3 regions of the Erwinia sp. TECH1 genome follow, and region 3 is predicted to be linked to each of the others. Evidence: predicted binding sites of a transcription regulator. Region 3 holds the regulator's gene; each other region holds the start of a gene.

Region 1 (9,899 bases), 320 kb from region 3:
TTTTTGCCAGCGCGGCCTGCGCCTTAGCAATAGTGGCGTCATCCAGATGCGAAATCAGACGATCTGCCGCTTTCCAGGCTTCTTCATTGGTCTCCCGCACGATAACGTGCAGGCGGATGCCGAACTTCACCGTTCTGCCCTGGGCCGCCGCTTTCGCCCGCACCTGCTCAATCTTCTCTTTGACCTGCGCCGGCGGTTCGCCCCAGGTCAGGTAGACATCGACCTGTTCCGCTGCCAGATCCTGAGCAGGTTCTGAAGAGCCGCCAAACCATAACGGCGGACGCGGCTGCTGCACGGGCCGAAACATCAGCCGGGCGCCGCGAACGTGCACGTGCTTGCCTTCGTAATCCACCGTTTCGCCTTCCAGCACGCGACGCCAGACGCGGGTAAATTCCGCCGACTCAACATAGCGCTCACGGTGATCCAGAAAGACGCCGTCGCCCGCCAGCTCTTCCGCATCGCCGCCGGTCACCAGGTTAAACAGCGCACGGCCGTTTGACAGCCTATCCAGCGTGGCGGCCTGGCGCGCGGCCTGCGTAGGAGAGATTACGCCGGGACGCAGCGCAACCAGAAAACGCAGGCGCTGCGTCACGGGGATCAGCGACGCGGCCACCAGCCAGGCATCCTCACAGGAACGCCCTGTTGGGATCAGCACGCCACCAAAACCCAGACGATCGGCAGCCTGAGCAATTTGCTGCAGATAAGCGTGGTCGACAGGACGCGCGCCCTCCGTCGTGCCTAAATAGTGACCATCGCCATGCGTGGGCAGAAACCAGAAAACGGAAAGGCTCATTGTGGGACTCCTTGCGTAGCGGCGGCGACATGCCAGACACGGCTGGCGATATCGACTTTCACCGGCATTAAATGGTTAGCGTAAAAGAGATCGGCGGTATGCTGCTGGGCCTGTACGGTTTTCTCGCTGACCGGGCCGATAACGGTCGGCGGACGGTGATCGAGATAGCTGGCGATAACCGGTTTCGGCAGGCCGATAGTTTGCGAAAGCAGGGCAATGCTCTGCTCGCGATCGCTGCGGGTCAGCTCGTCGGCCTTGCTGAACGTCTCCAGCACCTGCTGCACGAAAGCGCCGTTGGCTTCAGCAAAGGGGCGGGTCGCCAGATAAAACGAACCGGTCAGGTTCAGCCCGTCGCCATCGGCCAGCACCCGCACGCCGCCCTGCAACAGCGCGGCGGAATAGTAGGGATCCCAGATAGCCCAGGCATCGACATCGCCCTGCTGGAAAGCCGCGCGGGCATCGGCAGGCGTCAGATAGGCAGGCTGAATATCACTGAATTTCAGCCCGGCTTTGGTCAGCGCGCGCAGCAGTAAATTATGCGAGCTGGAGCCCTTCTGGAAAGCCACCTTATGGCCTTTCAGTTCGGCGACGCTTTTAATCGGGCTGTTTTTGGCTACCAAAATCACTTCGGACTGTGGCTTGGGCGGCTCTGAGCCGACATAAAGCAGATCGGCGCCGGCCGCCTGGGCGAAGATTGGCGGAATGTCGCCCGTGCTGCCTAAATCGATGCTGTTAACATTCAGCGCTTCCAGCATTTGCGGGCCGGCCGGAAACTCAATCCATTTAATCTGCGTATGAGGGAAACGCTTTTCCAGCAGCTGATGCGAGCGGGCCAGCGCCATGCTCACCGACCCTTTTTGATAGCCAATACGGAAAGCGGCAGGCGCGGCCTCGTCCGCCAGCGCGCCGCCTGTGAGCAGCGCGCTGAAAGCCAGCGCCGAGACAAAACGTGTAAACAGGCTCATGGGCGCTTCCTTATACCGCTGCGGCCAGCCGCTGATGACGACGCGACAGCGCATACCAGAAGGTGTCGAGTGATTCCGCAATGCGTTCGGCAAGCAGCGGAGAGAGTTCGGGCTGGCGATCGTAATGGCTAATCTGGCTGTCGTCGGCAAACACGCCGTGCAGCACCTCCTGCGCCTTCAGCGCGTTAAGCACCGGTTTTAGCGCATAGTCCACGGCCAGCATATGCGCGATGGTGCCGCCGGTCGCCAGCGGCAGCACCACTTTATGCTCCAGCGCGCGTTCCGGCAGTAAGTCGAGCAGGGTTTTTAACGCGCCGGAAAAAGAGGCTTTATAAACCGGCGTGGCGACGATCAGCCCATCGGCGTTAGCCAGATCCTCTTTTAAAGCCAGCAGCGCAGGCGAGTCGAAGCGGGCGTAAAGCAAATCCTCTGGAGGAAAGTTATGCAGGTTCCAGGGGATCACCTCGGCGCCTCGTTGCTCCAGCGCGTGCTGGCACAGGGTCAGCAGCGCGGTTGACCGCGAAGGATAGCGAGGACTGCCTGCCAGAGTAATAACGCGCATCATCTCTCCTTATAACCAAAAGTTATTGATTAAAATAATTCCTGAACTTATGGAACTATCCTGGCAGAGTGTGACGGACGCCTTAAATGATTTATCCGGCATATTTAAGTTACTTTTTGACTAAGCGAAAAACAGATAACAGGAAAGTGCGGAAAAAGAGAGGGATGGGGGCACGCAAACGTTTTACTTTCCCGGCAAAGGACTTTACCATTTTCCCCCGCGCCTGCAGCGTTGCTGCGCATGTCGAAGGCCGCTGTTCTTTGTATCTGATAACGTATAAAAGCGAAGAAGGCGTGTCGACCGCACAGTTTTCAGGGTTGCTGAGGCAACCGTTAGTCCTTTTCCGGCCCGGCATTATGGGCTACTCAGGAGCGATCATGTATAACCTGGTTCGTAACGCGCTTTTTCAGCTCGACGCCGAGCGTGCGCACGAATTGACCCTTCAGCAGCTGCACCGGATAACCGGAACGCCGCTTATTCATCTGGTTCGACAAACTCTTCCTTTTAAGCCCGTCAACTGCATGGGCCTGACGTTCAAAAACCCGCTGGGCCTGGCGGCGGGGCTGGATAAGAACGGTGAATGTATTGACGCCTTCGGCGCAATGGGCTTTGGCTTTATTGAAGTCGGCACCGTGACGCCACGACCACAGGCGGGGAACGATAAGCCGCGTATGTTCCGCATCAGAGAGGCGGAAGGCATTATTAATCGTATGGGATTCAATAATCTGGGCGTGGACCAGCTGGTCAATAATGTCAGGCAGGCTCGCTTCGACGGCATTCTGGGCATCAATATCGGCAAAAATAAAGATACGCCGGTCGAAATGGGTAAAGAAGATTATTTAATCTGTATGGAGAAAGTTTATCCTTATGCAGGTTATATTGCGATCAACATCTCATCGCCGAATACGCCAGGGTTACGCACGCTGCAATATGGTGAAGCGCTGGACGATCTTTTGCAGGCGATTAAGCACAAACAGCAGGCGCTGGAAAATCAGCATCAAAAATATGTGCCGGTAGCGGTCAAAATTGCGCCGGATTTAGCTGAAGAAGAACTTATCCAAATTGCCGACAGCCTGGTGCGGCATAATATTGATGGTGTAATCGCGACCAATACCACGCTGGATCGTTCGCTGGTTAGCGGCCTGAAATACAGCGAAGAAACGGGCGGCCTGAGCGGGCGTCCGGTACAGCTGAAAAGTACGGAAATCATTCGCCGTCTCTCGCAGGAACTGCAGGGCCGGCTGCCGATTATCGGCGTAGGCGGCATAGATTCGCTGGTGGCAGCCAAAGAAAAAATGGCGGCGGGCGCCTCGCTGGTGCAGATATATTCCGGTTTTATTTACAAAGGGCCGCCGCTGATTAAAGAAATTGTCAGTCATATTTGATTAAATGCAGGCTTAACGGGGCCAGGGGGTTTATTTTCCCCTCTGGCTCGTTTATATTTTCTCCTGTTTATGCATTATTCAGACTATTTTGGCACGGGGCGGATCGCGTGTTCGCTGACCTCGCGATAAATAGCCGACCTGACGATCATTACGGGATACTTCATGAGGATTAAACCTGACGACAGCTGGCGCTGGTTCTTCGATGACGAACAGGAACGCATGATGTTGGCTATGGCGGAAGGCGCGCTGTTCCGCTCACGCTTCCCTCGTAAAATGCTGACGCCCGATGCCTTTAACGCCGCGCAATTCTCCGTCGACGACGCCGCCCTGTTTTCCACCTTCGCAGAAAAATGCCTGACGTGCGACCTGACCGAATGGCAGCGTACCGAGCTGGTGCTGAACGCGCTGGTTGCCCTGCGTTTTCTGAAGCCGCAGATGCCTAAAAGCTGGCACTTTTCCGCGCATCCGCGTCACTGTACGCCGCAGGATGGCGAGCTGGTAGCGGTACGCCTGTGCGAGACGGGCGAAGAAGCCACGCTGCTGGTGGTGGAAGCGGGCGAAAATGCCGCGCTGTGCCTGCTGGCGCAGCCGGAGCTGCAGCTGGGCGGCAAAACGATGGTGCTGGGCGATGCTATCAAGGTGATGCACGATCGCCTGCTGCCCGCCATCAGCCAGCATATTTTCACCTTCGCCCGCGCCGTTTAACGCGCCAACAGCACCAGGTCGCCGTCCGGGACGCAGCTACAGCTTAACAGCGTGCCGTCCTCGCGCAGCGCGCCTTTCTTCAGCGCCCGAACCTGGCCGGACGCCAGCCGGACGCGGCAGCTGCCGCAAACGCCCGCACGGCAGGAGTAGGGGATGCGATAACCCTGCATCTCCAGCTGCTCCAGTAAAACCTGCTGATTGTTGCCGCTGAAGCGCTCGCCTTCCCAGCTGAGGGTGACGCTTTCCTGCGCTGCGGCAACCGCTTCCAGCGATTCCGCCACTTCACCCGCGCCATACAGGCGTGCCGGTTTATCGGCAACCACCTCCAGCTCGTCACCCACCCGCACGATGCCGCTGTTGCGTGCCACCAGGTTGATACCAAAATCGACATCGCCGCTGCCATCCATCGCGGTACGAAATTTTTGCAGGGTTGTCAGCGGCTCGCCGGTGGGATGCCTGCGGCCGCGCTCCGTGCTGACAGTGGTAAAAATGCAGCGGCTGCAAGGTTTCGGTGCGTCAAAAAGGATGCCGCCGATGCGCACCGTTGCCCAGCGATCTTCCGCCCATGCCGTCGTGCCCGTTACCACCAGGTTTGGACGGAACTGCTCCAACTTTACGCCGGCCGGGCAACGCTTACGTAAATCGTGCAGCGAGGCCTCATTAATCAGCAAATAAGGATAGCCGTCGGCAAAGCCCAGCGGCACCTCGCTAAATCGCTGCACGCGCCGGGTCATCTCTGGTCCTACCCAGCGAAGCTGCACGGGACGCGGAAAAAAGCCGCTCAGCCAGCTGTTGATTGGCGCAGGCGCAATCAGCGCGGTGAAATGGTTGCCCCAGACTTCCACCGGCGCAGGCTCGGCGGCGAAATCCGCAAAGCGAACGGTGGCGCTGCTGCCGTCCGGCGCCGCCAGCAGCAGACCGTCCGGCAGCAGCGCGGGCGTAAAAAGCACCATTTCAGGATACTGACGCGCTGTAATAAAGGTGCCGTCCGCCTCGGTAAGCATAAAAATACGATCGAAGGCCAGGCCGCTGGCAAGCGCCTGAGCATGAGAAACCTGCGTGCCACGCATGGATTTTACGGGATGAATAAACAGACGGGACAGGCTAATCATGGTGCTCTCCAGCAGGAAAGAAAACGCCAGCGCGAAAAAAGAGCCGGGAGCGGCTGACGAAAAGAAGCTAACTTTATGACATGCGCCCCGGATTAGCTATAATGCGCAGCAATTTTCCAGATGATAAGTGATGTTATGAATTCTCTGTTTGCCAGTACGGCGCGTGGGCTCGAAGAGCTGTTAAAAAGTGAACTGGAAGCGCTGGGGGCCGAGGGCTGCCAGATTGTCCAGGGCGGCGTACATTTTCAGGGCGACGATCGTCTGATGTATCAGAGCCTGATGTGGAGCCGCCTGGCTTCCCGCATCCTGCTGCCGCTGACCGAATGCGGCGTATACAGCGACCTGGATCTCTATCTGGGCGTACAGGCTATCGACTGGCCGGCGCTGTTCGGCAGCGATAAAACCTTTGCCGTGCATTTCAGCGGGCTGAATGAAGTGATCCGCAACAGCCAGTACGGCGCGCTTAAAGTCAAAGACGCCATCGTGGACAGCTTTACCCGCAAAAACCTGGCGCGACCGGATGTGGATCGCGAGCAGCCGGATATCCGCGTTAACGTCTGGCTGAACAAAGACAATGCCAGCATTGCGCTGGATCTGAGCGGCGAAGGCCTGCACCAGCGCGGCTATCGCCAGCAAACCGGCATGGCGCCGCTCAAGGAAAACCTGGCGGCGGCTATCGTGCAGCGCTCCGGCTGGCAGGCGGGCACGCCGATGGTCGATCCTATGTGCGGCTCGGGCACGCTGCTGATTGAAGCAGCGATGATCGCCAGCGATCGCGCGCCTGGCCTGCATCGCACCCACTGGGGCTTTACCGGCTGGAACAAATTCGACGAGGCGCTGTGGCGTGAAGTGACCAGCGAAGCGAAAGTGCGCGCTCGTCGCGGGCTTCAGGAAACGACGTCCCGTTTTTATGGTTACGATAACGACTCCCGCGTCATTGAACGCGCGCGCGTTAACGCCCGTCGTGCTGGCCTGGCGGAGCTTATCAGCTTTACCACCCAGGACGTGCTGAAGCTGACCAATCCGCTGGCGGAAGGGCCAACCGGCACCGTGCTGAGCAACCCGCCTTACGGCGAACGTCTGGAAAGCGAACCGGCCCTGATTGCGCTGCACAGCCAGCTGGGACGCCTGATGAAACAGCATTTCGGCGGCTGGAACCTGTCGCTGTTCAGCGCGTCGCCGGAGCTGCTGAGCTGCCTGCAGCTGCGTGCTGAACGCCAGTTCAAGGCGAAAAACGGCCCGCTGGACTGCGTACAGAAAAACTATCAGCTGGGAGTGAATACCTCCGGCGTGGCGCAGATTGCGGAAGACTACGCTAACCGCCTGCGTAAAAACCTGAAGAAGCTGGAAAAATGGGCGCGTCAGGAAGGCATTGAGTGCTACCGCATTTACGATGCCGATCTGCCGGACTACAACGTCGCTGTCGATCGCTATGGCGAGTGGGTGGTGGTGCAGGAGTATGCGCCGCCGAAGACCATCGAGCCGTCTAAAGCCCGTCAGCGCCTGTTTGACGTTATTGCCGCCACGCTCAGCGTGCTGGATCTGCCGGCAAACCGTCTGGTGCTGAAAACCCGCGAGCGGCAGAAAGGCAAAAGCCAGTATCAGAAGCTGGGCGAAAAGGGCGACTTCTTCGAGGTTTCCGAGTTTAACGCGAAGCTGTGGGTAAATCTCACCGACTATCTGGATACCGGCCTGTTCCTGGATCACCGCATCGCGCGTAAAATGCTTGGGCAGATGAGCAAGGGCAAAGACTTCCTGAACCTGTTTGCCTATACCGGCAGCGCCAGCGTGCATGCCGGACTGGGCGGCGCCAAAAGCACCACCACGGTGGATATGTCGCGCACCTATCTGGAATGGGCAGAACGCAACCTGCGTCTGAACGGCCTGACCGGCCGCCAGCACCGCCTGATGCAGGCAGATTGCCTGAGCTGGCTGCGCGAGTCCGACGAGCAGTTCGATCTGATCTTTATCGATCCGCCAACCTTCTCGAACTCGAAAAGAATGGAAGAGAGTTTTGACGTGCAGCGCGATCATCTGCTGTTGATGAAAGATCTGAAAAGGCTGCTGCGCAAAAACGGCACCGTCATGTTCTCCAACAATAAGCGCGGCTTCAAAATGGATCTGGAAGGCCTGGCCGAGCTTCAGCTGCACGCTGAAGAAATTACCGCGAAAACGCAGTCGCAGGACTTCGCCCGCAACCGTCAAATTCATAACTGCTGGCTGATTACTCACGCCGGTAAGGAATAAGTTTTATGTCACTGATCAGTATTCATGGCGCTTACCTCTCATTCAGCGACGCGCCGCTGTTGGATAACACCGAGCTGCATATTGAAGAGAACGAGCGCGTCTGTCTGGTAGGGCGCAACGGCGCGGGCAAATCAACGCTGATGAAAATCATCAACCGCGAGCAGCCGCTGGACGATGGGCGCATCATTTATGAGCAGGACCTGGTTATCGCGCGCCTGCAACAGGATCCGCCGCGTAACGTAAAAGGCTCGGTGTATGACTTCGTTGCCGAAGGCGTGAATGAACAGGCCGAGTACCTGAAGGCCTATCATGCGATTTCGCATCTGGTAATGAGCGATCCCAGCGAGAAAAACCTGAACGAAATGGGCAGGCTGCAAAGCATTCTCGATCACCAGAACCTGTGGCAGCTGGAAACGCGTATTCAGGACGTGCTGAAGCAGATCGGCCTGGACGGCGATGCGCCGCTCTCCTCGCTGTCCGGCGGCTGGCTGCGTAAAGCGGCGCTGGGCCGCGCGCTGGTCAGCAATCCGCGCGTGCTGATGCTGGACGAGCCGACCAACCACCTGGATATCGAAACCATCGACTGGCTGGAAACCTTCCTGAAAACTTTCCAGGGCAGCATTATCTTTATCTCGCACGACCGTTCGTTTATCCGCAATATGGCGACGCGTATCGTTGACCTCGATCGCGGCAAGCTGGTTTCCTGGCCGGGCGACTACGATCAGTTCCTGCTGGGCAAAGAAGAAGCGCTGCGCGTGGAAGAGATGCAGAACGCCGAATTCGACCGCAAGCTGGCGCAGGAAGAAGTCTGGATCCGTCAGGGCATCAAAGCCCGTCGTACCCGTAATGAAGGACGCGTCCGCGCGCTGAAAGCATTGCGCAACGAGCGCGCCGAACGCCGCGAAGTGATGGGCAAAGCCAATATGCAGGTGGAAGAGGCGAGCCGCTCCGGCAAAATCGTCTTTGAACTGGAAAACGTCAGCTACGGCGTGGCGGGCAAACAGCTGGTGAAGGATTTCTCCCGCCAGGTGCAGCGCGGCGACAAAATTGCGCTGATCGGCCCGAACGGCTGCGGCAAGTCTACGCTGCTGAAGCTGATGCTCGATCAGCTGAAACCGGACAGCGGTCGCGTGCATATCGGCACCAAGCTTGAAGTGGCCTATTTCGATCAGCACCGGACGGAACTCGACCCCGATCGCACGGTGATGGATAACCTGGCGGAAGGCAAGCAGGAAGTGATGGTGAACGGCAAGCCGCGCCACGTGCTGGGCTATCTGCAGGACTTCCTGTTCCACCCTAAGCGTGCCATGACGCCAGTACGTGCGCTGTCGGGCGGAGAGCGTAACCGCCTGCTGCTGGCGCGCCTGTTCCTGAAGCCCAGCAACCTGCTGATCCTCGATGAACCGACCAACGATCTGGACGTGGAAACGCTGGAACTGCTGGAAGAGCTGATCGACGGCTATCAGGGCACGGTGCTGCTGGTCAGCCACGATCGTCAGTTTGTCGATAATACTGTTACCGAGTGCTGGATTTTTGAAGGCCAGGGCGAGATCGGCGCCTTTGTCGGCGGCTATCATGATGCTCAGCTGCAGCGCACCGCCTACAAGCAAACCCGCAGCGCGGCGCAAAGCGCGCCGGCCACGCGTCAGGAAACCGTAAAAAGCGATCCGGCAAAGCGTCCGGCGGCTAAGATGAGTTATAACCTGCAGCGCGAGCTGGAGCAGATGCCGCAGAAGATGGAGCAGCTGGAGAACGAGCTGGCCTCGCTGCAGGCGAAGGTGGCCGACGCCAGCTTCTTTGGCCAGCCGCACGACGTGACCCAGCCGGTACTGGATGCGCTTGCCGAGGCCGAACAGGCGCTGGAAAAGGCTTTCGAGCGCTGGGAATACCTGGAATCGCTGAAAAACCAATAACCCCGAGGTAATCTATGTGTTCATCGCACCAGGCCGACCAGTGGATGCTTTGCCCGCAGTGCGACCTGATGACACAGTTGCCGCCTCTCACGCCGGGCAGCAAAGCCAGCTGCCCGCGCTGTGATACCACGCTGGTCATGAACTGGGATGAGCCGCGCAAGCGGCCAACCGGCTATGCGCTGGCGGCGCTGTTTATGCTGCTTCTGGCGAACCTGTT
Region 2 (9,899 bases), 690 kb from region 3:
CTTTAGCGTCAGTGCTGCTTTTTTACCTTATTCCTCGGTTGACGCTTCGCTTCAGCGTGACGCTGATTGGGCAACTTTCACTGTTAATCATATTAGCGAGCGGCCTGTTTCTTGGACTGGCAGGTAATTATTATGCTTACGTGGCGCTTTATGCGCTTCTGAGCGCCTTTGACGGAGGCTTCAGCGTTTATATCAGAATTATGCGTAGCACGATTATTCCTGCTGCAATTTTGTCCAGGGTAATCGGCGTGGTCGGCATGTTGAATTTGCTTTCTATTCCAGTAGGCGGCCTCGCCGTAAGCCTGCTCTCTGAAAAGACCACGCTGCAGAACATCATTCTACTGGCCTTTGCGCTCTCGTTTGTACTGACCATAGTCCTGCTTTTTGTTGGTCGACTAAAGTTTGGCTATAAAAAATATTTCCCTCAGGTGCCAAAAGAGGCGAGCTGATATTTTGCCATCGCTGATGCTCGCGTTCTGCAAGGGGGAAGGTTTAGCTCTCTTCGCGACATTCTGGATACTGCTGCATGGCGGATTATGAAAAGACTGGCGCAACTTCTGTTGTAACTTTAAACAGTGACAGTGCTTTTTTACTATCTGTTTCGTCGATTTCTTTTAAAGGCGAAATCGATGATTTTTTGCTGCGGTAAAAAGCGTTAGTTAACTGTCGTTGAGCTGCTTTTCGCTGATTTTAACGCATTATCCTCGTTATATTCCGTGTGCTTCTGGTCGGAACGCTTAGTAAGCGAGCGGAAATTTTAAGCACAAACTGCCTGTGTATTGGGCGGCAAAAAGCTTTGAGACTGGCTACTCTGTGCTGGCGGGGCGTCGCCAGGTTTACGCCGACCCGGCAAAAGCAGTACATTGTATTGAAAGAAAATTAAAAGCCTGACCGCGCTGGGATCCGCCGGTCGGGTTTATCCTGCAACGAGGAGAATAGAATGGCGGTTACACAAACAGCCCAGGCATGCGATCTGGTGATTTTTGGTGCCAAAGGCGACCTTGCACGCCGGAAACTGTTGCCTTCCCTGTACCAGCTGGAAAAAGCCGGACAAATCCATGAAGAGTCACGCATTATTGGCGTGGGCCGCGCGGAATGGGATAAAGCGGCTTATACCAAAGTCGTTCGTGAAGCGCTGGAAACCTTTATGAAGGAAACCATCGACGAGGCGCTTTGGGATAAGCTGAGCAGCCGACTCGACTTCTGTAATCTGGACGTTAATGACGCGGCCCACTTTACCAAACTGGGCAAAATGCTTGACCAGAAAAAGCGCGTCACCATCAACTACTTTGCTATGCCACCGGGAACGTTCGGCGCCATCTGTAAAGGTCTGGGCACCGCTAAACTGAACACGCAGCCTGCACGCGTCGTGATGGAGAAGCCGCTGGGCACCTCGCTGGAAACCTCGCGCGAGATCAACGATCAGGTGGGCGAATACTTCGAAGAGAACCAGGTTTTCCGTATCGACCATTATTTGGGAAAAGAGACGGTACTGAACCTGCTGGCGCTGCGCTTCGCCAACTCGCTGTTTGCCTCTAACTGGGATAACCGCACCATCGATCACGTGCAGATTACCGTGGCGGAAGAGGTGGGTATCGAAGGACGCTGGGGTTACTTCGATAAAGCGGGCCAGATGCGCGATATGATCCAGAACCACCTGTTACAGGTTCTGACCATGATTGCGATGTCGCCGCCGGCCGATCTGACCGCTGACCGTATCCGCGATGAAAAAGTCAAAGTGCTGCGCTCGCTGCGCCGTATCGACCACACTAACGTGCGCGATAAAACCGTGCGCGGACAGTACACCTCCGGCTTTGTGCAGGGCAAAAAAGTCCCTGGCTATCTTGAGGAAGAAGACGCCAACAAATCCAGCAATACCGAAACCTTCGTCTCTATTCGTGTCGATATCGACGACTGGCGCTGGGCTGGCGTGCCGTTCTACCTGCGTACCGGCAAGCGTCTGCCGACCAAGTGTTCGGAAGTCGTGGTTTATTTTAAAAACCCGGCGCTGAATCTGTTTAAAGATTCCTGGCAGGAACTGCCGCAGAACAAGCTGACCATTCGTCTGCAGCCGGATGAAGGGGTGGATATCCAGATCCTGAATAAAGTACCGGGGCTGGATCACAAGCACAATCTGCAAACCACCAAACTGGATCTAAGCTTCTCGGAAACCTTTAACCAGTCGCACCTGGCCGACGCCTACGAGCGTCTGCTGCTGGAGACGATGCGCGGCATCCAGGCGCTGTTTGTACGTCGCGACGAGGTGGAAGAGGCCTGGAAGTGGGTCGATTCCATCATGGAAGCCTGGGCGGCCGATAACGAAGCGCCTAAACCGTATCAGGCCGGGACCTGGGGGCCGGTTGCCTCAGTCGCGATGATTACCCGCGACGGCCGTTCCTGGAACGAGTTCGAATAAAACGCTCGACTAACCCGCTTCGGCGGGTTTTTTTACGCCTGGCGTCGGCCTGTAAAAAATTGAACCGCAGTTTCAAAAATATCTTTGGCGCATGGACGCACCCGCTCATAATCCTGTATGGTAGCAGACGATCACTTTTCGGACGCCGCGCGCGTCGTTTTTGCCCGCCTTATTGAAGCAGGCAGGCCTGACAGGAGAAGCAGGACGATGAGTAACTGGGAAACAAGCGCTGAAAAAATTCTTACCACCGGGCCGGTCGTACCGGTCATCGTAGTCAACAAGCTGGAACATGCGGTGCCGATGGCGAAAGCGCTGGTCGCGGGCGGGGTGAAAGTGCTTGAGGTAACCTTGAGAACGGCCTGCGCAATGGATGCGATAAAAGCGATGATCGCAGAAGTGCCTGAAGCCATCGTCGGCGCGGGCACGGTGCTGAACGTGCAGCAGCTGCGGGAAGTGACCCAGGCGGGCGCGAAATTTGTTATCAGTCCCGGCATCACCGAGCCGCTGCTACAGGCTGCCGTGGAAGGGCCAATCCCGCTAATTCCGGGGATCAGTACCGTATCTGAGCTGATGGCCGGCATGGATCACGGCCTGCGCGAGTTTAAATTTTTCCCGGCGGAAGCCAACGGCGGCGTGAAAGCGCTCCAGGCCATCAGCGGACCTTTCCCACAGGTTCGCTTCTGTCCGACCGGCGGCATCTCTCCGGCCAACTACCGGGACTATCTGGCGCTGAAAAGCGTGCTGTGCATCGGCGGTTCGTGGCTGGTGCCGGCGGATGCGCTGGAAGCAGGGGATTACGATCGCATTACGCAGCTGGCTAAAGAGGCGGTAGCAGGCGCGCGCTAATGCCGTTCAGAGCGTAAAACTAAAAAAGGATGGCTGGCGGCCATCCTTTTTGCTGAGGCGGGTACAGCGCCGGCCGCCAGCTTTACAGAGGCGGGAGCGCATCAGCCGCTGATTTTACGCTAACGATGCAGAAGCGCGCACAGCGTCAACCGCTGACTTTTACGCCAGCAGCGCAGAAGCGGGGCAGCATCAGCCGCAGATTTTACGCTAATTATGCAGTAGCGCGCACGGCGTCAACCGCTGACTTTTACGCCAGCGGCGCAGGCGACAGCACGCTGCACGGCCTCATCAATATCGTCACCGGTTGCCAGCGCAACGCCCATGCGACGTTTGCCCTGAACTTCCGGCTTGCCGAACAGACGAAGCTGCAAGCCCGCGCCAAGTACCGTATCCAGATTGGCGAACTGCACGTTATCGCTGCTCAGTTCCGGCAGGATCACCGCCGAGGCCGCCGGGCCATACTGGCGGATGCCGCCAACGGGCAGGCCAAGAAAAGCGCGGACATGCAGCGCAAATTCCGAAAGATCCTGAGAAATCAGCGTTACCATGCCGGTGTCGTGCGGGCGAGGGGAAACCTCGCTAAACACCACTTCATCCCCGCAAACGAACAGCTCCACGCCAAACAGCCCGTGCCCGCCCAGTGCGATAACCACTTTCTCGGCAATCTGCTGCGCGCGCTGTAAAGCCAGCTCGCTCATCTGCTGCGGCTGCCAGGATTCGCGGTAGTCGCCATCTTCCTGGCGGTGGCCAATCGGCGCACAGAAGTGGATCCCGTCGGCAGCGCTGACGGTCAGCAGCGTGATCTCAAAATCGAACTTCACTACGCCTTCCACTATCACCCGGCCTGCACCGGCGCGTCCGCCCTGTTGGGCATATCCCCATGCGGCAGCAAGCCCTGCGGCCTCGCGGATAAAACTTTGCCCCTTGCCGGAAGAGCTCATGACCGGCTTCACGATGCAGGGAAAGCCAATTTCCTGCGCGGCCTGATTAAAGTCCGCCACGTTGTCGGCAAAGCGATAAGAAGAGGTCGGCAGCGCCAGCTCTTCTGCAGCCAGGCGGCGGATACCTTCGCGGTTCATGGTCAGACGAGCGGCGCGAGCCGTCGGCACCACGCGCTGCCCCTGTTTTTCCAGCTCAATCAGCATATCGGTAGCGATGGCTTCGATTTCCGGCACGATATAGTCCGGACGCTCCTGCGCCACCAGCGCTTTCAGCGCCTCGCCATCCAGCATATTGATTACGTGACTGCGATGGGCGACATGCATCGCCGGTGCATCGGCATAGCGATCCACCGCAATGACTTCAACGCCCAGACGCTGACATTCCAGCGCCACTTCTTTACCCAGCTCGCCAGAGCCAAGCAGCATTACACGCGTTGCCGCAGGACGCAGCGCAGTACCAAGAGTTGTCATAAATCTCTACCTGATTAGAGGAAAAAATGCGGGCGCAGTATAAACGAAAACGATTGCGTCTTCATCCGATTTCCGGGCTTGAGAAAAATTCCCGGCCTGATATACTGTATAAAAATACAGTTAAACGAGGTGGGCACTATGGCTGTTGAAATCAAATATGTTGTCGTCAGAAAAGGTGAGGAAAAGATGACTTTCGCCAGTAAGAAAGAAGCCGACGCTTATGACAAAATGCTGGATATGGCCGAAGTGTTCTGCGACTGGCTGAGCGCTGCGCCATTGGATATGGATGAAAATCAGCGCGAGGCGTTGGGGATGTTCCTGTCGGAAAACAAAGATGCCGTGCAGCATATCCTGCGTACCAGCAAAATGCCGGAAGCGGAGTCCTCCCGTCCCGTTGCGTCAGTCGCTGCGTTAACCGCTGAGGATGCCGATGCCGATGCGGAAGAGAAGAAGCCCAAAGCGGGGCGCATTAAAGCAGCCTGAGGCGGTCTCGTCTGTAGTATGTGACGTTGTGGCTTGTTTACCAGCCCTGTCGCTACCAGATGCCCTGATAAGAGGGCGTTATCAGTAGCAGCCTGTCCTCGGACAGGCTTTTTATCTTTCTGTTTAGCGTTTACAGACCACAGCTTTTCAGGTTCAGGCGATTGTCGCCTGCGCACAGCAGCGTTTCAGCGCGTGCATGGCTTCTTTCGCCGCATCGGAAGGCGAGCGCTGTTTAATCTCATCATTAAAGACTTCCAGCCCAACCGGCCCGCTGTAGCCTTCCGCTTCCAGATAGTCCAGCAGCGTATAGAGCGGGAAGTTGCCCTGGCCCGGCAACAGCCGATGGTGCCTTGCCGTTTCCACCAGTTCGCTGCCGGAAGGCAGCGTGGCTAAATCGGAAAGCTGTACCAGGAAAATTTTGTCCATCGGGATGCCGTTTAAGTCGGCCACGGTTCGGTTGCGTACAAAAATATGGAAGGCATCCACGACCAGGCCCAGATTAGGCTCGTTAATACGCTGTACCAGCTGCCAGGCGGCGGCCGTAGTATTGATATGGGTGCTCCATGCCATCGCCTCAAAGGCGACCCGCAGCCCACGCTTTCCCGCTTCCTGCGCCAGCCAGCGAATATCCTCTTCTTCACGCCCGGCGATACACTCTTTTTGCGTAGAGGCTGGCGTCAGCAGGGTGGTGGCGCCCAGCGCCGCCGCTGTCTCCATCATTTTCAGCGCGTCGCGGCGTTTTTCCTCGCGCTGATCGTCCGGTGCGCCGTCAAAATCCAGCAGCACCTGGTAATCCGTCAGGGCAAGCCGCTGTTCCTCAAGCAGGCTGGCTACAGCCTGAGGCGTACCTTCAGCCGGGTCCACATCCTGCCGCCACAATTCCAGCTGGCTGAAGCCAGCCTGAGCGGCGGCGATAATTTTCTCTTCCGTTGTGCCGCTCAGTAAAACCGTATTAATAAAAAGTGGATTATGTTGAAAACGCATCCTGTTCCCCTTAAAGCTCAATAGCAAAAAAATGGACAGAGAGCCGGTAAACGGTCCGACCTTTTGACTCTCGCCTGCTGACAAGTATAGCGACCTGTGCCGATTCGCCAGCCTCATCAGCGCGCTAAAGGTTTTCCAGGCTTTGCCTGACTTGACGCTTCCTGACGTTAGCCGCTCTATGCTGGTTTTTTTACAATAAGGAGAGCATATGACTAACTGGCTGCAACAAATTCAAACCGTGTTAGGGAAAGGCAAGGGCGGCGGCGAGGGCCTGAGTAAAATGCTGGCGCCGGGCGCTTTAGGCGGCCTGGCCGGGCTGCTGATCGCCAATAAATCTTCCCGTAACCTGCTGAGCAAATACGGTAAAAACGCGCTGATTATTGGCGGCAGCGCGGCGGCGGGCGCGCTGCTCTGGAACAAGTACAAGCAGCGCGTCAGCGAAACGCATCGTGAAGAGCCGCAGTTTGGGCAGCAGGCCACCGCAGTGGACAGACGCGCGGAGCGGCTGGTGCAGGCGCTGGTGTTTGCGGCAAAAAGCGACGGGCATATTGACGGCGAAGAACGTAAGGCCATCAATGAGCATATTCATCAGACGGGGCTGGGCGCGGAAGGCGAGCAGCTGTTGCAGCGCGCTATCGATATGCCGCTGGATCCTAAAATGCTGGCGCAGGATGTGAAAAACGAAGAGGAAGCGCTGGAACTCTACTTCCTCAGTAATCTGGTCATTGATGTCGATCACTTTATGGAGCGCAGCTATCTGCAGGCGCTGGGCGACGAGCTGAAAATTCCGCAGGACGTCCGCGAGAGCATGGCGAAAGATATCCAGCAGGAGAAGCAAAAGCTGGTCGCCTGACTCTTTCCGGGCGCCTTACCCGGCCCGGAAAGCTTTTTTAACGTTGTTTATCAACTCTTGTCAACGCGCTGCGCTTGGCAATCACCGCCGTAGCTGCCACCCTTACTCTGTATAACTGATTCAGCGGGGCAGCAAATGATAAAACCACCAGTCGCTAAAAAAATACCTTACGAGATGAGCGCGCACGGCGAGACGCGCATAGACAATTACTATTGGCTGCGTGACGACAAGCGTGAAGATACGGCCGTGCTGGACTACCTGCATGCGGAAAACGACTACGGGCAGGCCGTAATGCAGACGCAGCAGGCGCTGCAGGAAAAATTACTGAAAGAGATGGTCGATCGCGTGCCGCAGCGCGACAGTTCCGTTCCCTATGTCAAAAACGGCTATCGCTACCAGCGACGCTATGATGAGGGCAACGAATATGCCGTCTACACCCGCCAGCCGGAAGAAACCGCCACGCCGGAAGAGTGGGAGGTGCTCGTTGACGGCAACCAGCGCGCCGCCCACAGCGAATTTTATACGCTGGGCGGCCTCGGCATCAGCCCAAACAATGAAGTGATGGCGCTGGCGGAGGATTTTCTGTCGCGCCGTCAGTACGGCATCCGCTTCCGCAACCTTAAAACCGGCAACTGGTATCCGGAGGTGTTGGATCACGTCTCTTCCAGCTTCGTCTGGGCCAGCGACAGCCGCACTTTTTACTATGTGCTGAAGGATAAACAGACGCTGCTGCCCTGGCAGGTATGGCGTCACCGGCTGGGCACCCCACAGCGGGATGACGAACTGGTCTATGAAGAGCAGGATGAGACTTTTTACGTCAGCCTGCATAAAACGATGTCCGAGCACTTTATTCTGATTGTGCTCAATAGCACCACTACCAGCGAAATCCGGCTGCTGGACGCCGAATTTGCCGATGCACAGCCGCAAATTTTCTGCCCGCGCCGTAAGGATCACGAATACAGCCTGGATCATTACGATCACCATTTTTACGTGCGATCCAACCGCGAAGGCAAAAATTTCGGCCTGTATCTCACCGATCATGTGAAAGAGGAAAAATGGCAAACGCTGATTGCGCCGCGCGATCACGTTATGCTGGAGGATTTTGCGCTGTTTCGCGACTGGCTGGTGGTGGAAGAGCGTCAGCGCGGCCTGACCAGCCTGCGGCAGATTAACTGGCAGAGCGGAGAAGATTACGGTATCGCTTTTGACGATCCGGCCTATGTCACCTGGCTTTCCGTCAATCCCACGGCGAATACCAGCAAGCTGCGCTATGGCTACTCCTCAATGACCACGCCGGATACGCTGTTCGAGCTGGATATGGACAGCGGCGAGCGGAAAATCCTCAAGCAGATGGAAGTTAAGGGTTTTGACGCCAACGACTACCGCAGCGAACATCACTGGATCAAGGCCCGTGACGGTGTCGAAGTGCCCGTTTCGCTGGTCTATCATCGACAGCACTATCGACCTGGTAAAAGCCCGATGCTGGTTTACGGCTATGGCTCTTACGGCAGCTGTATGGATGCGGACTTCAGCTCCAGCCGCCTGAGCCTGTTGGATCGCGGCTTCGTCTTCGCGCTGGCGCACATTCGCGGCGGCGGCGAGCTGGGCCAGCAGTGGTACGAAGATGGCAAATTGCTGAACAAGCTCAATACCTTTCATGATTTTATCGACGTGACCAATACGCTGGTGGAAAAAGGCTATGGTAACCCGGAAAAGCTCTATGCCATGGGCGGCAGCGCTGGCGGCCTGCTGATGGGCGCAGTTATCAATATGGCGCCGACGCGCTTTCACGGCGTGGTGGCGCAGGTGCCGTTTGTGGATGTGGTCACCACGATGCTCGACGAATCTATCCCGCTGACCACGGGAGAATATGATGAGTGGGGCAATCCGGCGGACGAGCGTTACTATCGCTATATGCGTCAGTACAGCCCTTATGACTGCGTCACCGCGCAGCACTATCCGCATATGTTGGTGACCACCGGGCTGCATGATTCCCAGGTTCAGTATTGGGAACCGGCGAAATGGGTCGCGAAACTGCGTGAGTTTAAAACAGACGATAATCTGCTGCTGCTTTGTACCGATATGGATGCGGGGCACGGCGGTAAATCAGGCCGTTTTAAATCTTATGAGGGCGTGGCGCTGGAATACGCTTTCCTGATTGGCCTGGCGCAGGAGACGCTAAGCGCCGCCAGCGCCCGTTAATCCGCCGACAGAGCCCGTTCCATTGCGCTTTTGAGATCGGGCTTCAGATCCGGGATATTTTTTAGCATCCACTTCAGGTATCCCGGATCGCGTTTCACCACATCATCAATACGGCTACCGCGATATTTGCCGAACGGGAAAGTGGCGCTGGAGCCGCGAACCTGCATCCGGCGCACCATTTCTGGCGCATCCCAGCCGGAAAATTCCATAATACGGATCAGCAAAGCCGCCGTAACGTAGCAGTCGTACAGCGCCCGGTGAGCGTGGAGATCCGCTGGCGGCGTCACGTCCAGCTGTAAAGCTTCACGCAGCGCCTGGTTGCCGTATTTTTTTCCGGGCCACAGGCCTCTCGCCAGCGTCATAGTACAAATCCATTCGCCCGGCATTTCCGGCAGCATCCGACGGTCAAAGCTGGCATTGTGAGCGACGTAGTAAGGGCTGCCGTGATAGCGGCCAATCGCTTCTTCAATGGTGGGCTTGCCCAGCACCATCGTTTCAGTGATGCGGTGGATGGCCATAGCCTGACGGCTGATGGGCCGATCCGGACTGATCAGATCGCTCATAGGGTTCACGATCCTGCCGTCGATAACGTCAACGGAGGCGACTTCCACTACGCCGCCCTGCAAGCCACAGGTTTCGGTATCTATTACGCGTAACATAATTTCTCTCTTTCAGAGGGCGGTAGCCGTGCGTAAATCGTGTA
Region 3 (9,899 bases):
TTTTTTCACGCCTGGGAGCGTATCCCTTACAGCGAGCTGAAGGATTATTTTTTCGCTGCCACCATGCCGCTGGTGCTGTTCTGCGGATTTCTGTTTATTTTTAGCGTGGCCGCCCTGCCGTGGATCAGAAAACCCCTGTTAATTTTTCTGGCTATCGTCAGCGCGGCGGCCAACTATTTTATTTACAGCTTTGGCACCGTTATCGACACCAATATGATCCAGAACGTGTTTGAAACGGATCTGCAGGAAGCGACCGCCCTGTTCAGCCTGCGCTATATCCTCTGGCTGCTTCTGCTGGGCCTGCTACCCGCGCTGCTTATCTGGCGGGTCAGGATTGTAACGCGGCGTCCATGGTGGATGAATATCGCTTTTCGCACCGGAACGGCCCTGGCTGCGCTGCTGGCGATCCTGCTGGTCGCCGCGCTGTTTTATAAAGATTACGCCTCGCTTATCCGTAACAATAAAGGCCTGGTGAAGATGATTACGCCGGTCAATATCGTCAGCGGCATTGGCCACTATATTGATAATCGCTGGTTTGACGGCGATCGCACGCTGATTAAAATCGGCCAGGATGCACGTAAAGGCCCGCAGATTTTAGCGCAGCAGAAAAAAACGCTGGTGGTGTTTGTGCTGGGCGAAACGGCGCGGGCGGAAAATTTTTCACTCGGCGGCTATGTGCGCAACACTAATCCGAAGCTGGCAAAAGATAACGTCATCTATTATCCCAACGCCACTTCGTGCGGGACGGAAACGGCCATTTCCGTACCCTGTATGTTTTCCAATATGCCGCGCGAGCATTACGATGCCAGCCTGGCGCGCCATCAGGAAGGGCTGCTGGACGTAATGGCCCATGCGGGCGTCAGCGTGCTGTGGCGGGAAAACGACGGCGGCTGTAAGGGCGCCTGTGACCGCGTGCCGCATACCGACATGACGCGCTGGCAGCTGAAGAACTTTTGCCGTGACGATTACTGCCTTGACGACGTGCTGCTGTGGCGGCTGGATCGCTATCTGGACAGCATGAAAAACGACACGGTAGTTGTGCTGCATCAGATGGGCAGCCACGGCCCGGCTTACTACCGGCGCTATCCGGCAGACAAGCGGCCCTTTACTCCGACCTGCGACAGTAACCAGATCCAGGACTGTGACAGCCAGGCGCTGGTCAATACCTATGACAATACGCTCGTCTATACCGATTCGATGCTGGATGACACCATTGGCCTGCTGAAGACCTACAGCAGCCGCTACAACGTCGCGCTGATTTATCTTTCCGACCACGGTGAATCGCTGGGCGAGCGTGGGATGTATCTGCACGGCGCGCCTTATCTGATTGCGCCCACTCAGCAGACGCATATTCCCTTTCTGCTGTGGCTTTCTGACGGCTACGCCAGCGCCTTTGGCATCAATAGTACCTGCCTGCGGCAGGCTTCCGGCGCGGCGGTGTCGCAGGACAACGTTTTCCATACGCTGCTGGGAATGATGAATATTGAAACCAAAGAGTACCAGCCCGCGCTGGATATGATCCGTTCGTGCCGTACCGTTGCAGGTAGCGGCAATTTCTCTACTACGCTCAATAGTCACTGAAAATTTTGGCTTTGCCACCGCCGTATCGGCGGTTGGCAGCCGGTTTCCCAGGAGCGATAAATGCAGCTGAAAAAACTTTTTACCCCTTTAAAACTTGGCGCGATTGTGGTGCCTAACCGCATCTTTATGGCGCCGCTGACGCGCCTGCGCAGCATCGAACCGGGCGATATTCCTACGCCGCTGATGGGTGAATATTACCGCCAGCGCGCCAGCGCCGGGCTGGTGATCACCGAAGCCACGCAGATTTCCTTCCAGGCAAAAGGCTACGCCGGCGCGCCCGGCCTGCATACCGCCGAGCAGATCGCCGCGTGGAAAGCGATTAACGCCGGCATCCATCAGGAAGGTGGCCACAGTTCGGTGCAGCTGTGGCATACCGGACGTATTTCCCACAGCAGCCTGCAACCGGAAGGTAAAGCGCCCGTTTCGGCTTCCGCCATCAATGCCGAAACCCGCACCTCTCTGCGCGATGACCAGGGCCGGACAATCCGTGAAGCGACCTCCACGCCGCGCGAGCTGCGTCTGGATGAGATCGACGACGTGATCAACGATTTCCGTCAGGCCACGATCAACGCGCGCGAAGCGGATTTTGACCTGGTGGAGCTGCATTCCGCGCATGGTTACCTGATGCATCAGTTTATTTCGCCCGCGTCTAACCAGCGCACGGATGCCTACGGCGGCAGCGTGGAAAATCGCACGCGCTTTGCGCTGGAAGTGGTGGATGCGGCCATTGACGGCTGGCGCGCCGACCGGATCGGCATTCGTATTTCGCCGCTCGGGCCGTTTAACGGTCTGGATAACGGCGAAGATCAGGAAGCCGCCGCGCTTTACTACATCGGCGAGCTGGCGAAGCGCAATCTGGCCTATCTGCATATTTCAGAACCGGACTGGGCGGGCGGCAAGCCTTACAGCGATGCCTTCCGCGAGGCGATCCGCGCCGCTTATCCCGGCGTGATTGTGGGCGCAGGCGGCTACAGCGCTGAGAAAGCGGAAGCGCTGATTGAACAAGGCCTGATCGACGCCGTAGCCTTTGGCCGCGACTACATCGCCAATCCGGATCTGGTCGAGCGCCTGCGGCAGAACGCGCCGCTGAACGAGCAACGCCCGGAACTCTTTTACGGCGGCGGCGCAGAAGGCTACACGGACTATCCGTTCCTGTAAGCGCCTGCGGGTTTTATCGCCGTCCGACGTCTGACGGCGCGAGAAAGCACGCATTTCCTGGTTTCCGCCAGGCTATAGCTGCTATTCTCTCACGCGGGTAAAACGGCCTGAAGGACGTTTTACCGCCGGGAATGCCTGCTGGTTCCCGTAACGGCAGGAATTCAGGCTATGCTTGTTATCGGATGATAACGTTTGTTCAAAGAGGATGTTATGCGCTTACTTCACACCATGCTGCGCGTTGGCGATCTGCAACGCTCCGTTGATTTCTATACTAAAGTTCTGGGCATGCGCCTGCTGCGCACCAGTGAAAACACCGAATATAAATACACGCTGGCTTTCGTAGGCTATACCGAAGAGAGCGAAGGCGCGGTGATTGAGCTGACCTATAACTGGGGCGTGGATAAATATGACCTGGGCGATGCCTACGGCCATATCGCGCTGGGCGTGGACGACGTGGCGGCTACCTGCGACCGTATCCGCAACGAAGGCGGCAACGTAACTCGTGAAGCCGGCCCGGTTAAAGGCGGCACCACCATTATCGCCTTTGTGGAAGATCCGGACGGCTATAAAATCGAACTGATCGAAAACAAACACGCGGGCCACGGCCTGGGCGCGTAACGCGTCGGGGTGCCTTCCCGGCACCCTTCTTTCCCCTTCCCCTGCTGCAACCCATGCCGAAATTTGCCATAATACGCGCTCAATTTTCGCCTGTGAGATCCTGATGTCCGAATCGAACGAACTTAACGCCCTCAGCAGCCGTTTTCGCGGTTTTTATCCGGTAGTGATCGATGTTGAAACCGCCGGTTTCGACGCCAAAACCAACGCCTTACTGGAAGTGGCCGCCGTCACGCTGAAAATGAACGACGATGGCTGGCTGGAGAAAGACGAAACGCTCCATTTTCACGTTGAGCCGTTCGAAGGGTCTGTTCTGCAACCCGAAGCGCTGGCCTTTAACGGCATCGATCCTGCCAATCCGCTGCGCGGCGCGGTCAGCGAGTACGAAGCGCTGCACGCCATCTTTAAAGCCGTGCGCAAAGGTATCAAAGATCAGGGCTGCAATCGTGCCGTCATGGTGGCTCATAACGCCACTTTCGATCTGAATTTTATGAATGCCGCGGCGGAAAGAGCCGGGCTGAAGCGTAATCCTTTCCACCCGTTTGTCACCTTTGATACCGCCGCGCTGAGCGGTCTGGTGCTGGGGCAAACGGTGCTGGCGAAAGCCTGTACGGCCGCCGGAATGCCTTTCGACAGTTCGCAGGCGCATTCCGCGCTGTATGATACCGTGCAGACGGCCGATCTGTTCTGTGAGCTGGTTAATCGCTGGAAACGTCTGGGCGGCTGGCCGCTGGCGGAAACGGCGAACCTCGACTAAAAAAAACAGGCCTGACGCATTGTCAGGCCTGTCCGATAGTCTCTTCGCTTAGCGCAACGTTTTATTCTGTTGCGTCGGAAGGATATTTCTGCGCCGTCTCTTTGATCAGCTGCTGCAGTTCGCCCGCCTGAAACATCTGAATAATGATGTCACAGCCGCCGACCAGCTCGCCGTCTACCCACAGCTGTGGAAAAGTCGGCCAGTTGGCGTATTTAGGCAGCTCAGCACGAATTTCCGGATTCTGCAGGATATCGACATAGGCGAAACGCTCGCCGCAGGCGGACAGCGCCTGTACGGCCTGCGCGGAAAAGCCGCAGCTTGGCAGTTTTGGGGAACCTTTCATATACAGCAGAATCGGGTTTTCTGCGATCTGGCGCTCAATCTTCTCAATGGTGCTCATAAATGCCTTCCTCAATCGGCTACTTCGTGTCTGTATAGTGTAGCGAGTCTGCGAGCGTGATGAAAATGTCATTTTCAGTCGCCCGCTGACGCTACGGTCGGAAAACAAAATGTTAAAATACCATTTTCGGTCCGGCGGTGCTGCGTTAACTGTAAATATCAGCGGCAAATTTGCGCAGATAAATGTTTGAACAGGCTAAATTTTACAGCTTTTACCGCTTTGCGACGATTGAAACAAAAAAGGCCTTACTTTTTAGTAAAGAGTTCGATTAGAATCGTCCTGACTGACTGCCCAGGCGCAGATCTCCTTATTTAGCCATGCTCTTGCCACTGGCGGGAGCACAAACTGTTAATGGTAAAGATGCGTTTACTCATCACGTTGCTGATGCTGGCCTTTGCCCAGCTGTTTATGTCTGTGGCGCACGCATCGCCACACGCTGCCGTTAAAGCGGACCACCACAAAGCAGACAGCGCCACGCCTGCTCGTGAAGACGATCGCCGCAAGCGCCGCCCGGTGAAAACCTCTACACGTAAAGTAAAAGAAGCCAGCCCAACCAAAAGCCGTTCGCCCCTTGCTAAAAAGTTTAAGCTGCGCAAAAAAACGCAGACCGTCGCCGCTGCGCTGCCGCCCAAGAAACGCTATGGTCGTCATCGCTTGCGCAACGAAGAGACGGAAGCCTTAACCAGCGGCTCGGCCTCGGCCCCGCTTAAGCTCAGCAAAGCGCATCGCGCCCGCTATCAGAAAGCCCGCGAAACGGCGATGAGCAAGCTGATGAACCAGCTGGGCAAGCCCTATCTCTGGGGCGGCACCTCGCCCAAGACCGGTTTCGACTGTAGCGGTCTGGTCTGGTATGCCTATAAAGATCTGGTGAAGTTTAAGATCCCTCGCACCGCTAACGAAATGTACCATCTGCGGGATGCGGCTTCGATCAAGCGCAACGAGCTGGAAAAAGGCGATCTGGTATTTTTCAGCATCAACGGCCGCGCCTCGGCGGATCACGTTGGCGTTTACCTGGGCAACGGCAAGTTTATCCAGTCGCCGCGTACCGGCAAGGATATCCAGGTGAGTATGCTCAGCGAAGATTACTGGGAGCAGCACTACGTCGGCGCTCGCCGCGTCATGACGCCGAAAACTATCCGCTAGCCCACTCAGCAGGCTGGAGGCCCGGATCGCGCAAACGATCCGGGCCGGTTTACTCTTATTTGCGCAAAATTTTCGCCTGTTGCCCTAAAACCCTCGTGTTCTGCGCCTGCTCTTGTTAGAATCCACGGTTTGTTGCGCAACAGGCATTTAGCCGACATGATGTTCTGCTCAAGTCTGTTTCGCCACCCTGAACTCCCTCCTGTTATAACCATTCCGCAACAAATTATGCGCAACTTATATCAGGATTATCATCATTCCAGGCAATCGTTTAACAAACCGCTTTTCAGTGACTTACTGAACAGCGCAGGAGTCTTTTTCCATGGCAACCATAAAAGATGTGGCCAAACGCGCCGGTGTCTCAACCACCACGGTGTCCCACGTCATTAATAAAACCCGCTTTGTCGCTGAAGACACGCGGGAAGCCGTCTGGGCAGCGATCAAAGCGCTGCACTATTCGCCCAGCGCCGTGGCCCGCAGCCTGAAGGTCAATAACACCAAAACCATTGGCCTGCTGGCGACCTCCAGCGAGGCGCCCTATTTCGCCGAAATTATTGAGGCGGTTGAACACAGCTGTTTTGCCAAAGGCTATACGCTGATTTTGGGCAACGCGCATAACGAACTGGAAAAGCAGCAGGCCTATCTGTCGATGATGGCGCAAAAACGCGTCGATGGCCTGCTGGTCATGTGCGCCGAGTACCCGGATGAGCTGATTAAGATGCTGGAAGATCACCGCAACATCCCGATGGTCGTCATGGACTGGGGCGAGTCGCGCGGCGATTTTACCGACACTATTCTCGATAACGCTTTTGAAGGCGGTTATCTGGCAGGCCGCTATCTGATCGATCGCGGCCACCGCGATATCGGCGTGATCCCGGGCCATATGGAGCGCAATACCGGCGGCGGTCGTCATGCCGGCTTCCTCAAGGCGCTGAACGAAGCGGGGATTACGCTGCGCGAAGAGTGGCTGGTTCAGGGCGATTTTGAGCCGGAATCGGGCTATCGCGCCATGCAGCAGCTGCTGGCGCAAAAACAGCGTCCTACCGCGGTATTCTGCGGCGGCGACGTGATGGCGATGGGCGCGATTTGCGCCGCAGACGAGATGGGCCTGCGCGTACCGCAGGATATTTCGGTGATCGGGTATGATAACGTGCGCAACTCGCGCTACTTTACCCCCGCGCTGACCACCGTCCACCAGCCGAAAGAGCGTCTGGGCGCAACGGCCTTCAATATGCTGCTCGATCGTATTACCAGCAAACGCGAAGAGCCGCAGACGATTGAAGTGCATCCGACGCTGATTGAACGTCGCTCCGTAGCGGACGGCCCTTTCCTCGACTACCGTCGCTAAGCGCACGGGCGGCCATCCGCTGCCCGTCTTTTACGCCTCCCGCAGCCATTCGCTGTTCAGCGTTTCCGTTTCGCCTAAATAATCCAGCAGCCAGCGCAGCGCTGGCGACGCCTGCTGTTCCGACCAGCTGACGCAGCAGGGGCTATCCGGAAAAGGCGGATCCAGCCTCAGTTCGCACAGCGAGCCGTTTTGCAGCAGCGGTTGCGCAAGATGCCCCGGCACCATGCCGACACACAGCCCGGCCAGCAGGCAATCAAACGCGCTCTCCCAGTCCGGCGCGACCAGCCGTCGCTGATTATCCAGCGTCCAGGTGGTTCTTTTCGGCAGCGCGCGCGAGGTATCTTCCAGCACCAGCGAAGGCCACTCCCGGATCGCCTCCTCGCTAACCTTCTCCCGGTGTTGCGCAAGCGGATGATCCGCCTTCACCACGCAGCGCCAGTTGAGCATTCCCATATTGCGAAAGGCGAAGCGTCCGCCGACCGGAATGGCCTGCGTCGCGCCTATCGCCACGTCAACCCGGCCGTCGGCCAGCGCATCCCATACGCCGTTGAATACCTCCGGTGAAAGATGCAGTTCCATATCGGGAAAATGTCGGTAAAAATCCACCACCAGCTGGCGCGTACGCGCGGTTTTAACAATGCGATCGACGGCAATATTCAGCTGGCCGCGCCAGCCGTTGGCGACCTGCTGACACTGGCGTCGCGTGGCAAGCATTTTTTTGATAACACTCCGCCCTTCCTGAATAAAGACCTCGCCCGCCGCCGTTAAGACCACGTCCCGGTGACGCCGCTCGAACAGCGGCACCGCCAGCCACTCTTCCAGCTGGCGCACGGTATAGCTGATGGCGGACGGAACGCGATGCAGCTCCGCCGCTGCGGCGGTAAAGCTGCCGGTTCGGGCGACCGCATCAATCACCTCAAGCGAGTGTTCTGACCACATATTCTTCCTGCAAAATTTTTGAACGCAAGACGCAAATATTACCGTTTCACAACCGCTATCGCACTCTTTTACACTGCCGTCCGCTATTCACCTGATAAAAAAGAGCAAAATCTCATGCCGTCGAAAGGATTTTTACTTTACCTCGCGCTGCTCAGCGTTGCGGGTTTTCTTGCCACCGATATGTATCTGCCCGCCTTTACGGCGATGCAGCAGGATTTGCAAACCGAAGCGGGCGTCATCAGCGCCAGCCTCAGCCTGTTCCTGGCCGGGTTTGCCAGCGCGCAGCTGTTCTGGGGGCCGCTTTCCGACCGCATTGGCCGCAAGCCGGTGCTGTTGATGGGGCTGGGGCTGTTTGCCGTCAGCTGCGGCGCAATGTGGTGGGCGGAATCCACCACCATGCTGCTGACGCTGCGCTTTTTACAGGCGGTAGGCATTTGCGCCGCCGCCGTCAGCTGGCAGGCGCTGGTAATCGATCGCTATTCCGGCGCGCAGGCCAACCGCGTGTTTGCCACTATTATGCCGCTGGTGGCGCTGTCGCCGGCGCTGGCCCCGCTGCTGGGTGCCTGGCTGCTGAACCACTTTGCCTGGCGGTCGATTTTCCTGGCGCTGCTGCTGCTGGCCCTGATCCTGCTGGTCGCCACGCTTTTTCTGTCGACGCCTGCGCCAAAAGAGCATAAAGAAGAGGCGAAAGTAGGTTTCTTCACGCTGCTGAAGTCACCGATCTGGAGCGGCAACGTGCTGATTTACGCCGCCTGCTCCGCCAGCTTTTTCGCCTGGCTGACCGGTTCGCCATTTATTCTGGCCGAACTGGGCATGTCGCCGGGCGATATCGGCCTTAGCTACGTGCCGCAGACGCTGGCCTTTCTCGCCGGCGGCTACGGCTGTCGGGCGCTGCTGAAGCAGACCGAAGGCGCTTCGCTGCTGCCCTGGCTGCTGACGCTGTATGCCCTCAGCGTGGGCGCGTTTTTCATCGCCGCACAGGTGGAAACGCCTTCGACCTGGGCGCTGCTGCTGCCGTTTTGCGGTATGGCGCTGGCCAACGGCGCTATCTATCCGATTGTGGTGGCGAATGCGCTGCTGCCTTTTCCGCAGGCCAGCGGTAAAGCAGCCGCGCTGCAAAACACGCTGCAGCTTGGTCTCTGCTTCGTCGCCAGCATGATTGTTTCCGGTTTTATTGCTAACCCGCTCGCCACCACGTCGCTGGTCATGCTCAGTACTGTGTTTTTGACAATTATTGGCTATATTTTACAAAGGACGACGTTAGCCAACGCTCCCCTGACCCACGCTCAGAGCCGTCGTTAACTGGCTGAATCTATTTAGTTAGCGTCCTAACGATAAGGCGTTGAATATTGCCTGAGGTGAGCATATACTCAATTTCAGGCAATAATTCATAACAACTTTGTATCATTTTTTTGATTCCTGACAGGGTTGTCCGGGTGTTCTCTTTTGTGGCAGGCGTCACCCTCATTCTGTAGGTTTCAGTTCAATCCTCTGTAACGCCGGATATCAGGCGCACGGCTAAGCGTGCGTTTTCTCAAACCCTGTGGAAATTGATGATTCTTTTTCTCAGGTTTCAATCACGAAGGGTGATGGGGAAGCTATGAGTTCATCGTGTATAGAAGAAGTGAGCCTGGAAGAAAATCAGTGGTATCGAATCGCCCAGGAAATGTTACGCAACGCGGATATCGAAATTAACGGCACCCGTCCCTGGGATATTCAGGTGACCCATCCCGATTTTTTTAAACGCGTGATGCAGGAAGGGTCGCTGGGCCTGGGCGAAAGCTATATGGACGGCTGGTGGGAGTGCGAGCAGCTGGATATGTTTTTTCACCGCGTGCTGCTGGCTAAGCTGGATCAGCAGCTTCCTCGCCATTTTAAAGATACGCTGCGCATCGCCGCCGCGCGCCTCACTAATCTGCAATCCCGCAAGCGCGCCTGGATTGTCGGCAAAGAGCATTATG

What was found. The regulator PurR, encoded in region 3, represses purine synthesis genes. The targets are predictions, from matches to a motif close to CANGCAAACGTTTGCNTG.
Region 1: pyrD (quinone-dependent dihydroorotate dehydrogenase) is a predicted target of PurR. The motif match lies at 2,492-2,509, and genes of this name have one in related genera.
Region 2: purT (formate-dependent phosphoribosylglycinamide formyltransferase) is a predicted target of PurR. The motif match lies at 4,717-4,734, and genes of this name have one in related genera.

Annotation. Positions count from the first base shown of each region.
Region 1 is NZ_JBSRZK010000001.1:1,780,748-1,790,646, forward strand. It holds gene ssuD (FMNH2-dependent alkanesulfonate monooxygenase) at 1-793, opposite strand, end outside; gene ACVWZ0_RS08330 (sulfonate ABC transporter substrate-binding protein) at 790-1,758, opposite strand; gene ssuE (NADPH-dependent FMN reductase) at 1,769-2,320, opposite strand; gene pyrD (quinone-dependent dihydroorotate dehydrogenase) at 2,695-3,705, shown strand; gene ACVWZ0_RS08345 (cell division protein ZapC) at 3,868-4,410, shown strand; gene ACVWZ0_RS08350 (YcbX family protein) at 4,407-5,522, opposite strand; gene rlmKL (bifunctional 23S rRNA (guanine(2069)-N(7))-methyltransferase RlmK/23S rRNA (guanine(2445)-N(2))-methyltransferase RlmL) at 5,658-7,769, shown strand; gene ACVWZ0_RS08360 (ABC transporter ATP-binding protein) at 7,775-9,682, shown strand; gene pqiA (membrane integrity-associated transporter subunit PqiA) at 9,697-9,899, shown strand, end outside.
Region 2 is NZ_JBSRZK010000001.1:2,799,161-2,809,059, reverse strand. It holds gene ACVWZ0_RS13265 (MFS transporter) at 1-449, shown strand, start outside; gene zwf (glucose-6-phosphate dehydrogenase) at 941-2,416, shown strand; gene ACVWZ0_RS13255 (bifunctional 4-hydroxy-2-oxoglutarate aldolase/2-dehydro-3-deoxy-phosphogluconate aldolase) at 2,624-3,262, shown strand; gene purT (formate-dependent phosphoribosylglycinamide formyltransferase) at 3,496-4,674, opposite strand; gene ACVWZ0_RS13245 (YebG family protein) at 4,813-5,157, shown strand; gene ACVWZ0_RS13240 (sugar phosphate isomerase/epimerase family protein) at 5,311-6,141, opposite strand; gene ACVWZ0_RS13235 (tellurite resistance TerB family protein) at 6,350-6,994, shown strand; gene ACVWZ0_RS13230 (prolyl oligopeptidase family serine peptidase) at 7,133-9,196, shown strand; gene exoX (exodeoxyribonuclease X) at 9,193-9,855, opposite strand; gene ACVWZ0_RS13220 (carbon-nitrogen hydrolase family protein) at 9,868-9,899, opposite strand, start outside.
Region 3 is NZ_JBSRZK010000001.1:2,104,880-2,114,778, reverse strand. It holds gene eptA (phosphoethanolamine transferase EptA) at 1-1,581, shown strand, start outside; gene nemA (alkene reductase) at 1,642-2,739, shown strand; gene gloA (lactoylglutathione lyase) at 2,950-3,357, shown strand; gene rnt (ribonuclease T) at 3,461-4,111, shown strand; gene ACVWZ0_RS09945 (Grx4 family monothiol glutaredoxin) at 4,173-4,511, opposite strand; gene ACVWZ0_RS09940 (C40 family peptidase) at 4,872-5,654, shown strand; gene purR (HTH-type transcriptional repressor PurR) at 5,974-6,999, shown strand; gene punR (DNA-binding transcriptional activator PunR) at 7,030-7,938, opposite strand; gene punC (purine nucleoside transporter PunC) at 8,053-9,240, shown strand; gene cfa (cyclopropane fatty acyl phospholipid synthase) at 9,539-9,899, shown strand, end outside.